3 regions of the Mangrovibacillus sp. Mu-81 genome follow, and region 1 is predicted to be linked to each of the others. Evidence: riboswitches for the same ligand, from Rfam matches in the RefSeq annotation. Region 1 holds a riboswitch; each other region holds the start of a gene.

Region 1 (4,290 bases):
TTTACGGCTGGAGTACGTACTGTTCCACGAAAGCGGGAATCAATATGCTGACAGAAACCGTGAGCCTGGAGCTTTCAAAGAACGGGAGCCGGCATAAAGCCATTGCTTTCAGTCCAGGGGTAATGGATACCGATATGCAGGGTACAATCCGTTCCTCTTCGGAAGAATCATTTGCAGATGTAGAAAACTTTAAGAGATACAAAGAGCAGGGCATGCTGAGAGACACGGATACAGTCGCAGAGGTCCTGGTGAAGCTTGTAACCGAAACAGAAATCGAATCAGGCAAGCTTTATCATGTGAATGATTTATTGTAATTCTGTATTGACAATACAAAGAAAGAGACAAATCTCAATTAAATGAGATTTGTCTCTTCTTTTTACGAGCGTACTGTGCTCGGTTCGGCTGCTTTGGATCGTGTGAACTTCGGCAGTGCGAATCGGATCGCCACCAGACCGCATACTGCTGTCAGGATTGGATAGAAAGCATATGGAATAACGCTTACTGGTGATATTCCTGCCGTTTCTGCAACCAATAATGCCTGTGCTCCATAAGGGATCAGGCCTTGAACGGAGCAAGAGAATATATCCAGAATACTAGCAGACTTACGGGCGTCTACTCCATAATTGTCACCGATCTCTTTTGCCAGCGGACCTGCAATGATAATAGAAATCGTATTGTTCGCCGTGCAAAGATTCGTTGAACTGACAAGTCCTGCTGTTGCCAATTGTGCTCCCTGCGGTGATCTGATCCTGCGGGTGGCAAGATAAAGCAGCGCCTGGATGCCCCCGTTATAGCGGATAAGTTCAACCACGCCGCCGATCAGCACAGTCAGAATGACGATTTCCGCCATGCCGGTCATTCCATCGGCAATGCTTCCGAAATAACTGGCAGGTGTAAAGCTTCCATCAATAAATCCGATGATTCCGGAAAAGACAATTCCTCCAAATAAAACCACGAACACATTCAAACCTGCCAATGCACCGATGATGACTCCCAGGTAAGGAAGGATTTTCACCCAATTATAGGTCTGTGCGTCTACAGTTGAATGATTTCCTGCGGTTATAAAGAATAAGATCACCATCGTAAGAATCGCTGCAGGAAGAACAATAAAGAAATTCACCTTGAATTTATCTTTCATCTCCGTTTTCTGTGTACGCACGGCTGCTATCGTTGTATCAGAAATGAACGATAGATTGTCACCGAACATCGCTCCTCCGATGACAGTAGCCATCGCAATAGGCATGGCGATGTCAGTACCTGAACTGATCCCGACACCGATTGGGGCAAGTGCCGCGATCGTACCCATTGAAGTACCCATGGATAGTGAAACGAACGCTGCAATTAAAAATAATCCAACAATCAGTAGATTTTCTGGAAGTACAGATAGGGCAAGGTTCACCGTTGAATCAACGGCGCCCATTTTTTCTGCTACTCCCGAGAACGCACCGGCTAAAAGGAAGATGAAGACCATGATCATAATATCAGGGTGTCCTGCACCTTTAGCAAAGCGTTCCACTTTAGCATTCAGAGATTCCTTTCGATTCATGAGAAGCGCCGCAACAGCAGCGATAATAATGGAAACTAATACTGGGAAAGCGTAAAAATCTCCTGAAAGGATTCCCGCACCCAGAAAGAGTGAAACAAATATGAGTAATGGCAATAATGCCGACAGTTTACCTTTTTCTTCAAACATTCGAACAACTCCTTTTGACAATTGGCTTTCGTGATGAATTTTTATGGGATGGACATTTACCGGCAATACTACTTCAGGCGACGAATGTTGACGGCGGCCAGCAAGCCTGTCCTATCGGTACCAATTTCAACGACCTTTCATTATCCGGGCCGATAAAATAGTAACGATAAAAATAAAAAACCTCTTCAAATTAAGAAGAGGTTTCCAATATGAGAAACACTCTCCTTATCTTTCAAGCATCTCTGCTTGCTGGATGTGGCACAGCACTCGAATTGAGTCCGCTGCCGAGACATCACAGGGCCAGTCCCTCCGTCTCTCTGGATAAGAAGAATTATCCTATTCATTTGTGAAATTATACTTACATACTTTAAGACGTTTAAGAAAAAAAGTCAAACGGGAATTTGTTTTCCTTTTCTAAGGGACAGCGAAATCAGTGCATCCGTCATTGTTGAATGGGAATCTGGCAAGTTGATTACTATGGGATTTTTCCATCAAATCAGCCGTTCAACAGGTGAAAAGATGTATCCAGAAAAAGGAATGATTTTATTTACAATTACCTTGAATAGGACTAGTATTATAGGGATAAAAAAACATCTGGGGGATACGGAAGTGGAAAGAACGATACGAAATCAAGTTTTTACACTGCAAGGTTTTTACTTTTTAACCTTTTTTGGAGTGGGGAGTTTATATCCGCTGTTAAGTGTATATCTGAGTGAAAGTGTGGGATTGAATGGATACCAGATCGGGACAATCATGTCGATCGGGCCGATCATGATGATATTCTTTCAGCCGGTCTGGGGGATGGTAAGTGACGCGACCAACCGGCCTACACAGGTGCTGGCCTTTACTTCATTGGTTGCCGGCATATTTGCCCTCGGGTATCTTATAACCGATCTTTATTACGGACTGCTTCTGATTGCAATACTCGTTGCAGTTTTTCAGAGTGCGATTATCCCGGTTTCAGATAGTATCAGTCTGAAATATACGAGTAAAGTCCGTTACAATTATGGAAATATTCGTTTGTTTGGTTCATTGGGGTTCGGTGTTGCCGTGTATGTGATGGGAAGATTATCGGAAGGTTTCATAGGACCGACCATCATTTTCTACGCCTTCTTCATCTGTCTTGTGTTTTCAGCCGTACTGGCTTTCCGTTTCCCGAAGGAACGGGCTGCGGCAAAGCTTGATTTGAAAGCTGGGATGAAGGAACTATTCGCACTGAAGAAATTTTTGATCTTTTTGGCCGTCACGTTCATGGTGTTCGGTCCGAATCTCGCGAATAATACGTACTTCGGATTATTCGTTGAAGACTCCGGCGGAACATATGCCGGAATCGGTCTTGCATTCTTGATCGCCGTACTATCCGAAGTGCCTTTCATGAGAGTGGCAGGCAGCTGGATTGACCGCTTTGGTTTATTGACGGTAGCGGCTTTGGCAGGAGCTGCGTCCTTGATCCGCTGGCTGTTCTACTTCACGGAACCAAGTCTTTGGCTTGTGTACAGCTCAGCTGTCATGCAGGGTCTCGCAATCGGTCTATTCGTTCCGGCAGGACTGCGTTATATAAGGGAAATCACCCCAGCTCATATCACAGCTACAGCGGTCACCATTTATTCGGCAATCGGAAATGGTCTGGGAAACTGGTTCAGTACCTTTATCGGCGGGTTCATTCTCGAAACATTCTCCATCTATGCAGTCTATTTATTTTTTGCACTCCTCTCATTAATCGGCATTGTCCTTTGCTTTGTATTGATGAAAGAAGAGAAGAAAGAAGTTCTTGCCTATTAACTGCGTAAAAGCTGAATGAGAAATTTTTAAAGTGGTTCTGTTTTGAAGTACAAAACATGAATGACCAGTGCTTATCGTATAGTAATTCGCACCGGAATTAAAATGGAAAATGCTTGGAGACATATTAATATGCTCCAAGCATTTTTTCATCCTAAGATTCGCATTGGTTGGCGATTTCCAAATCTACAAGAATATCCAGAAAATAAGCTACTAAAATAAGGGAAGAAACTCCTCTTATTGAGGAAACAGCACGAAAAACAGAGTAAATAGAGGTGAAAATTTCCTCTAATTACTTCAAAAGCATGAAAATGGAACGTTCTTCTTTGCCTTAACGGGAAAAACTGCCCTTATATCCCTCGAACCTAACCCTATTCTGATGGATAACGGAAAAAACTTCCCTTATTTAAACAATCAAAGACGTTACTCACAATAAAGGATGAAAAAATCTGCCTCTTTTATCTGCCTCTAGAAATCAGCACCCACCTCCTGCTAGTTAAATAGCATCCGCAGCACACCAAGTGGGATAACAATTCGCATGTGAATTTTCATGCTACATAAATAAGCTTATGACCCTGTTAAAAGGGGTTCAAAGGGCAGATTTACTTATTTCAACCGCTATATATATCAACAAAAAGAAGCAGTCTAATTCAGTTGCGAATAGGACTGCTAATCGGTGTGCTAATTTAGTTTTTAAATTCGAGATCCGAAACCGTTAAGAAATTTTCAGGCAGTTTTTTGTTCAATATTTTAATACACAGCCAGCAGCGGGAAAACGAAATCTTGCACGGAAATCATTAGCGGTAGTAAAGGAAGAT
Region 2 (4,290 bases), on a different contig from region 1:
TCATCAAGATCTCCCTCAGCAATGACGTCCCCCCATGGGCTTATGATCATCGAATGGCCGCCAAATTCATTTTTCGGATCATTGCCTGCACGGTTGCAGGCGATGACAAAACACTGATTTTCAATGGCCCTGGCCAATAAAAGTGTTCTCCAGTGGGAAATTCTTACTGCGGGCCATTGTGCCACTACAAAAACCACTTTTGCGCCGTCGATGACATGCTTTCTGAACCATTCAGGAAAGCGGATGTCATAACAGATCATGCCAGCCATCTGAGTATCCATGAGCTTGAACAAACCATCTTCCTTACCCGGAATCAAGTAATGATGTTCATCCATGAGTTTAAATAAATGCAGTTTTGTATATTCTTTGACGATACTGCCATTTTTGTCAGCCACAAGTAGATTATTCCCTATCCCTTCACTCGTTTTACTTGCAATGGAACCCCCAACGATATGAATGGAATGGCGGGAAGCAAGGTCTGTCAGGAAAGCGGTACTGTCCCGTGCATCTTCATCTGCAATTTCTTCGATTCTGGTCAAATCATAGCCTGTAGTCCATAGCTCTGGGAAAACGACAATATCACAACCGGCTTCGCTTGCTTTATTCACCCAATGACGAACCCGTTTTTTGTTCTCGTCAGGATCTCCGAATGCAATATCTATTTGTGCAATACCAATTTTTTTAATCAAATGAACACCTCTTCTGACAGAAATATGAATTTTCGCTTTACAATCATTACTTTACGTTATATCATTTGTGACTAGAATTTGAAAGTAAAAAATTTTCAAAAAATGTAGTGGGTGATATGATGAAAACCTTTAAACAAGCAGAAAGAGTCCAAACACTGCCGAAGCAGTTTTTTGCATCGTTGACGGAAAAAGTTCAAAAAGTGGTAAATGAAGGGCATGACGTCATAAATTTGGGGCAGGGAAATCCGGATCAGCCTACCCCGCCGCATATTGTAGAGGCGATGAGGGAAGCAGTGAAATCACCAGGAAACCATAAATATTCTCCATTCAGGGGCCTTGCAACCTTTAAGGAAGCCGCAGCTGAATTTTATAAACGGGAGTATGGCGTGGATATTAACCCGGCAGATGAAGTGGCTGTATTATTCGGGGGGAAGGCAGGTCTTGTGGAAATCCCACAAGTGCTTTTGAATTCAGGGGATACCGTATTGGTACCGGATCCGGGATATCCGGATTACTTATCAGGAGTGTCGCTTTCGGGGGCGAGGATGGCGAAGATGCCGCTGAAGGAAGAGAACCATTTCCTGCCGGATTATGGAACGATTCCAGAAGAAGATTTACAGAAGGCAAAACTCATGTTCTTGAACTACCCGAATAATCCTACGGGGGCTGTTGCTACACCTGCATTCTTCAGGGATACGGTATCGCTTGCAAGCAAACATGATATCTGTGTCGTACATGATTTTGCATATGGAGCGATTGGGTTCGAAGGTCAAAAGCCAGTCAGTTTCCTTGAAACGGATGGAGCAAAGGATGTAGGCATTGAAATATACACATTGTCCAAAACCTATAATATGGCAGGGTGGAGAGTGGGGTTTGCTGTTGGAAACAAAAGTGTGATCGAAGCCCTTAATATTCTCCAGGATCATTTGTATGTAAGTTTATTCGGTGCCATTCAGGAAGCTGCGGAGACTGCATTACTCGGTCCGCAAAAGTGCGTGGATGAATTGGTTGCGACATATGAAAAAAGAAGAAAAACATTGATAGACGGTCTGCAAAGGATTGGCTGGGATGTTTCTGCACCTGCTGGCTCATTCTTTGCATGGCTAAAAGTTCCAGCTGGTTTTTCATCAGTTGAATTTGCAGACTTATTGCTTAATGAGATCAAAGTTGCAGTAGCACCTGGCGTAGGATTTGGTGAGCATGGGGAGGGCTATGTACGTGTGGGGTTATTGACCAGTTTAGAGAGACTAGAAGAAGTCGTGAAACGAATTGAAAATTTGAAATTATTCGATAAATAGATTGACAGAACTGAAAAATGATGACATAATCCAACTGAAATTACATTCATATTTAAGAAATTCTTATCAAGAGCAGGCGGAGGGACCAGCCCTATGAAGCCCGGCAACCGACTTAATTTAAGCACGGTGCTAATTCTTGCAGCATGGTAAATGCTGACAGATAAGATAGAGTGATAGCCAACCTCTTCTTATCGAAGGGGTTTTTTGTATTTTTATTGATTTTCTAACTTTATACCAGCCAGGAGGTATCTCAAGTGGGAGAAGTAATTGCTACATACGAAATAACAGGGAAGAGTCGATCATTTCAAGAAAAAGCGGAAGGGATTGCTCTCGGACTGACAGTCGGTTCATGGACCGATCTTCCATTACTTGAAAAGGACCAATTAAGAAAATACAAGGGAACAGTTGTGGCAGTGAAAGAAAAAGAGGGTGAGATTCCTGCGGCAGAAATTCAAATAGCGTACCCATCAGGGAATTATTCGAATGATATACCTGCGATCTTGACAACCGTGTTCGGCAAACTATCGCTTGACGGCCAGGTTAAGTTAAGAAATATTCATTTTTCCAATGATTTGAAAAAAGGTTATCCGGGACCTCGATTTGGTATTGAAGGAATTAGAGAACTTGTGAAAGTTTCTAACAGACCACTTGTAATGAGCATTTTCAAAGGAGTAATCGGGAGGGACAAGGATTATCTTAAGAACCAGTTGAGGGCCCAGGCACTAGGGGGGATAGACCTGGTAAAAGATGATGAAATTCTTTTTGACAATGAACTGACACCTTTTGAAGAAAGAGTCAGGCAGGGTAAAAACGTTCTGAAGGAGGTAAATGAAGTAACTGGAAAGAGGACCCTTTATGCCGTTAATCTGAGTGGAAGAACGTCAGGCTTAAGGGAAAAAGCGAGAAAGGCAAGAGAGCTTGGAGCAGATGCATTGTTATTCAATGTGTTTTCTTACGGTCTGGATGTTCTTCAGGAACTGCGTGAAGATAATGAAATCGGACTGCCGATCATGGCTCATCCTTCTTTTGCAGGAGCTGCAGCGGCCTCACCTCAATACGGTGTTGATTATTCTTTATGGCTTGGAAAGCTATTAAGAATGACCGGTGCTGATTTCTCCTTATTCCCTTCGCCTTACGGCAGTGTGGCATTAGAAAAAAGACAAGTACTGTCCATCAGCAAAGAGCTGACGAACTCTGATCTGTTTAAAAGGACTTTTCCTGTTCCTTCAGCAGGCATCCATCCCGCACTGGTTCCTCAATTGATTGAAGACTTCGGGAGAGATTGTGTCATCAATGCCGGAGGAGGTGTGCACGGGCATCCCGATGGTGCTTCAGCCGGAGGATCAGCCTTTCTGCAGGCTATCGATGCGGTACTGAAAGGAATTCCCCTCACAGATGCTGCAACAAGACATACCGACCTGGATAAAGCGTTGAGGCTTTGGGGAGGGGAGATTAGTGCCCGTGGATAAACCTGATGTATACTTTTGTGCTATACCGATCCATTTAAACATTATTAACGCATTCAACGATTGTAGATTAGTTCCGGAGAAGGAGGCAGCTGCATGAAATGCGAGCAATCAATATGGGAAGATCTTGCCGGGGTAAAAGAAGAACTTGCCGCACGTGACTGGTTCATGGGGACGAGTGGAAATCTTGCTATCAGAGTCAGTTCTTCCCCGATCACGTTTCTGGTAACGGCAAGCGGTAAAGATAAGCGAAAGAAATCGGATGAAGACTTTCTGCTGGTGGATGGAATGGGTGAACCGGTGGAAAAAACGAAAGTACGTCCCTCGGCCGAAACCATGCTGCACAGCAGAATCTTTCTGAACAGCGGGGCTGGGTGCAGTCTTCATGTACATACTGTGCCAAATAATGTAGTGAGTGAGTTGTATGGGGACGCCGGGGAGATTACATTCAGAAATCAGGAATTGATCAAAGCCTTTGATAAATGGGGAGAAGATGACGAATTAACGATTCCGATCATCTTCAATCATGCACACATCCCCGATCTGGCTGAGGAGTTTTCACAGCACGTCCGGGACGATAAAGGTGCAGTTTTGATACGAAATCATGGAATTACTGTATGGGGCAGGAACTCATTTGAAGCCAAAAAGCTTCTTGAAGCCTGCGAGTTTTTATTTCAATATCAACTGAAGATAGTATCTTTACAGAATCTGAATTTATATACGTGAAGAGGAGGATTTAAATAATGGCAACTATTAAGATCCAGGGTTCGGAGGGAATTGTGGAAAATCAAAATGAGGTAATTTCTTTTTTACATGAGCAAGGTGTAATCTATGAAA
Region 3 (4,290 bases), on a different contig from region 1:
CAACTCCAAAATAGGATGCCCCCGCCAGCAAAACGTTAGGATAGTCGTCTTTCAGTCTTTGCTGGAGGGAGTCGACCGCTTGACTGTGTCCTAAATGGTAATTGGGCATCAAGTTATTCCAGTTCGTGATTTTTACAGATGCAGGTGGTTCTGCAATTCCTAGACTTTTGAAGATATCATCCAGTGCAACCTTTGTTAATTCTTCTTCACTTAGTTCCTTTAACTCATCATAATAAGCGTTAGAACTCTTATAAAATAATCTTACTAATAATTCTTGCCGTTCTGATGTATGCTTCCATTTTCTGCTTGTCCACGTACATGCATCGCAAACGACATCGCTGCCGTGGGAAGTTATAAAACCGGTGCCATTTTCCGGAAGAATCTCATCTTTCAGTTCAAACCCGATATAAATGCTAGTGAGGGAAGAATTTTTCAAACGGTCAAAGTCGTGATTTAATTGACTATCATTCAAAATTTTCCGAGTCACGTCATGGGTTGTTGCGAACACCACATAATCTGCTTCAATCAATTTGCTGTTTGTCAAAGTGAGTTGGTATTTTCCATCTCCTTTTTTAACACTTATTACTTCTTCACCCTTTATTATTTCAGCCTTCGCTATGACCGCTTCCAACCGGTCAATAAGTGCGGATAATCCGCTTGTAAAAGAGATGAATTTCCCGTTGGATGAACTTTTGAATTTTTCTTTATTTGCTTCGAAACCTTTGATTATGCTGCCATATCGATTCTTATATTCGAGTAGGTACGGCAGTGTCGTTGCCATCGTCAAGTCTTCCAATTTTCCTGAGTACACTCCCGACAATACAGGAGCAATCTGGTTCTTCACAAGTTCGCCGCCAAAGAATGCTTCAAGGAACTCACCGACTGAACTATCTTTAGTAAATGATGTATTCGGTGTTTCCAGATCCAAAAGTGCTTTCCTTTTTCCTTCTTCAGAAACGAGGGTGCTTTCCATTAAAGAATCAACACTCATAGGTATGCCGAAAACAGAGTCTTCTGGAATCTTGTGCAGCTTTCCATTTGTATATATAAACGAGGTTCCCGTTTCGTTATAAACCAATTCATCCCCAAGCTGTAATTCCTCTATAAAAGGCAGCACCCCTTCATTTCGTGCAACAATAGAGTCAGCACCGGTTTCAAGGATGAATGGTCGTTGTTTAACGGTTTTAATCTTGCCGCCAAGTTCCACATCGCGTTCAACCAGTGTCAATTCCATAGCTAGAGCGTGCGTTCTTTTAAATTTATCAAGATGGTACAGCGTGGTCAGTCCTGTAATACCACCGCCAACTACAACAACCTTTTTCATCGTTTCTCACTCCATAAGTAGGTTTATACCACTAGACTATCATTTTTTATTGTGAAATCATAAACAAATAGGGAATTTATTGTGTCATTTAAAAAAGGAATTATGTATAGAGGAAAAAATGCATAAATAGGGCTGCACTTATAACCGATCCGACCTTAATTCATACTTGACTACTATGAATACTATGTATTAAAATGGACCTAACAATAAAAAGTAAATAATAGCTTATCAAGAGAGGTGGAGGGAATGGCCCGATGACGCCTCAGCAACAGATTTCACATATGTGAAACACTGTGCTAATTCCAACAGGCGGCATGCTTGAAAGATAAGATGAAGTATTGCATTGTGACAACCTTCTTCTTATCTTAGGGGAAGGTTTTTGTGTTTATGCAAGAAATACAGGCCATGTCTCCGACTTATCATTCAACTTAGGAGTGAAAAATATGGGGGAAATCATTCGTCATGCATTAGAGAAAAGACGTGAGGAATTGATCAACAAGCTGATTACGTATAATATTTTTAAGAAACACGATAAACAACTATTCGAACTGACTATCCAGGAACTTGAAGATGAATATAAGGAAGTCAAATGCCAATGCCACCCTCACAGCAGCACATCATCCATTCACTGGAAGAATGTAAAGACCCGTTCTTCAGCACATTAAACACTAAAAGAACGGGCCTGTATAAAATTGATCTTATGCGATGTTTTTACACTCTTCCGCGCATTTGAAGCAGGCATCAGCGCATTTTTGACAGTGGTCGTGGTCGTGCTTTTTGCATTCATTTCCACAAGATTCACAGATGGCGGCACATACCGAAGCGAGTTCGGATGCAAAAGGCGTGCCTCTTAACAGTGCCTGTTCCAAAAATCCACACATGTCTGAACATTCACGGTCTAAGCGAATGCATTCCGCCATCATTTTTATATCTTCTTCACCCAGGCATGAATCATAACAGTGGTTACACGCCTCCATGCAATCGTGCAATGTCTTTACTAGTGATTGATACTTTTCGTGTAACATTAATTCGTTCCTCCTTGTTTTTGTCCTATTCTTCTTTAACCGGTTTTTTCCATACCTAAACACTTAGGTGTGGATTCTATTAATGAGATTAAACCGACTACTCTATTGGTACCCGAAATTATTGCAGAATTCTTGCAATAAACGTAGAAATAATTAAAAGCCGCCTGTTAACAGCGGCTTTTAATGTACTGTTACTATCCATTTACCTCTACAACATCCTCATGATAAAATTCTGCAAATATTTCTGCAAAGGCTTCCGTCGAATTATAGAGTTCGACCAAATTATTCTCCACCCCACCGAATTCCAGCAGCATTGCTCGTTCAGTCAAATCCTGATTATAAACACCATTTCCTTCGGCTTTCGTTTTCACAAAGACTCCTCGGCTGATCCCCGGGAACTTTTTCTCAAGCGCAGTATTCAACTCTTTCGCGATGGCAAGGTTCTTTTCGAAATTCTTATTTTCTTTACCAACGATGAAGAAAAGCCTTGCATATGGCTTGCCGTTGATTGTTTTGGTGGTGATTTCCCGTGGCTGAGAATCACGATGGATATCTATGAGATAATGAAGGTCATTATTCCCGGCAAGAGCTTCCTGAACCTGCTCTCTTGATAATTTATATGATTCATTATAGGTCCAATTCTTTTCTTTTAAAGCTTTTGTCGTATCCGTTTTATCCTGGACGGCTCCAATCCCTCTTTCAGCAAGTTCTTGTTGAAGCTTTGAACCGATTGCTATGACATTAACTTTTTCATTCGTGCTTGCTGGATCTTCGGACTGATTGTTCTTTATTAGAGGACTAAAGGCTTCCCAGCTGTGAGAATGATAAATAAATATTGATTTCTTATCAATTTCTTTAATATCCTCACTGCCGTCGGAGTTAGCCTGATCAATCTGGTTCTGATCAAATTCCTGGTTCTTCAGCTGCTCATCTGTCGGTGCCGGTGACTCCAATGGCAGGTTAGTTATGTCCGTTCCCTTTCCGGCTACGGCAATCTGAGTATGGTAATTCTCAATCCCAGGTATCTCTCTGCCGAACAAACTGCGGGGATCGAACAACGACACGTTCGTCACACTTTCGAGCCAGTTAAAATCCGATTGCAGTTCTCCTTCATTCATCACCCGTAAATAGGTGATCTCCTCAGAAAGAAGTTTCAATAGGGTTTCTTTCGGCACCATATCCGACATAGTCGAATAGAACAGCGTGTCCACTTTCAACTTAATCGTCGTGGCCGAAATGAGCCAGACTGAAAGATATACGAGAATGACCCCAACTGCAATCATTCTCGCCAATGATTTTACAGTCACGAATACTAGTAGTGGCAGGGTGCTATCTTTTCTGGATTTATACGCCATGAATGAACTCCTATATAAATAAGATTTACTAGTTCACTATATGCGCGAAAAGAAGAATATAGAATAATAGAAGAGGATTCATTCTTATAGCACAGCGAGGACATAAAAAATAGAATCAACGAAAAAATGGCCAATGCTGATATCGATACCATGAAAAGCATTTTACCATTTTCGAAAAAGTATAGTCTTATAATTGAAAAATATAAAATGGAGGTAATTATCACTGTGAAGGATAAATGAATAGAATTCGATTCCCAATGGAGTTGTATGCTTTCAATGACATATACCTCTGAACATTCCAATTAAAGTGAGCAGTTATGCCTAATAGCGGGACCTGTTAACAAAAACATTCAGGCAATATTCATCATCTTTTTCAGTTGCTTTGTTGATTGTTCACTCGGATCTCTTTTTTTTCAATAACTTCTTTTAACTCGGGAATTTCCTCATGGCTGTCCTCCTCCTTATTTTACGAAGAAGAAAGGGATAAAGATTCAATGATCAAATACCTTTATGAAAATTGATTTTTCGTTTCATAATTCAGTATTTTCCGACAGATTTTTATGTAAGGTATATAAATAATTTATTT

Evidence for each region. A riboswitch is a leader RNA that binds a small molecule or an ion and turns the genes downstream of it on or off. The one in region 1 is predicted to bind S-adenosylmethionine.
Region 2: linked by a shared signal. The riboswitch ahead of V6B33_RS08215 (2,3-diketo-5-methylthiopentyl-1-phosphate enolase) and the one ahead of V6B33_RS19290 (Na+/H+ antiporter NhaC family protein) in region 1 are both predicted to bind S-adenosylmethionine.
Region 3: linked by a shared signal. The riboswitch ahead of V6B33_RS10510 (Fur-regulated basic protein FbpA) and the one ahead of V6B33_RS19290 (Na+/H+ antiporter NhaC family protein) in region 1 are both predicted to bind S-adenosylmethionine.

Annotation. Positions count from the first base shown of each region.
Region 1 covers NZ_JBAJHU010000013.1:45,572-49,861, reverse strand. Annotated here, with positions in the region: gene V6B33_RS19295 ((S)-benzoin forming benzil reductase) at 1-314, shown strand, start outside; gene V6B33_RS19290 (Na+/H+ antiporter NhaC family protein) at 377-1,693, opposite strand; SAM riboswitch class I at 1,916-2,021, opposite strand; gene V6B33_RS19285 (MFS transporter) at 2,303-3,475, shown strand.
Region 2 covers NZ_JBAJHU010000003.1:214,355-218,644, forward strand. Annotated here, with positions in the region: gene V6B33_RS08205 (carbon-nitrogen family hydrolase) at 1-689, opposite strand, end outside; gene V6B33_RS08210 (pyridoxal phosphate-dependent aminotransferase) at 809-1,987, shown strand; SAM riboswitch class I at 2,048-2,154, shown strand; gene V6B33_RS08215 (2,3-diketo-5-methylthiopentyl-1-phosphate enolase) at 2,242-3,456, shown strand; gene V6B33_RS08220 (methylthioribulose 1-phosphate dehydratase) at 3,550-4,179, shown strand; gene V6B33_RS08225 (1,2-dihydroxy-3-keto-5-methylthiopentene dioxygenase) at 4,197-4,290, shown strand, end outside.
Region 3 covers NZ_JBAJHU010000003.1:679,973-684,262, reverse strand. Annotated here, with positions in the region: gene V6B33_RS10515 (protoporphyrinogen oxidase) at 1-1,324, opposite strand, end outside; SAM riboswitch class I at 1,547-1,656, shown strand; gene V6B33_RS10510 (Fur-regulated basic protein FbpA) at 1,768-1,989, shown strand; gene V6B33_RS10505 (four-helix bundle copper-binding protein) at 2,023-2,349, opposite strand; gene spoIIP (stage II sporulation protein P) at 2,544-3,704, opposite strand.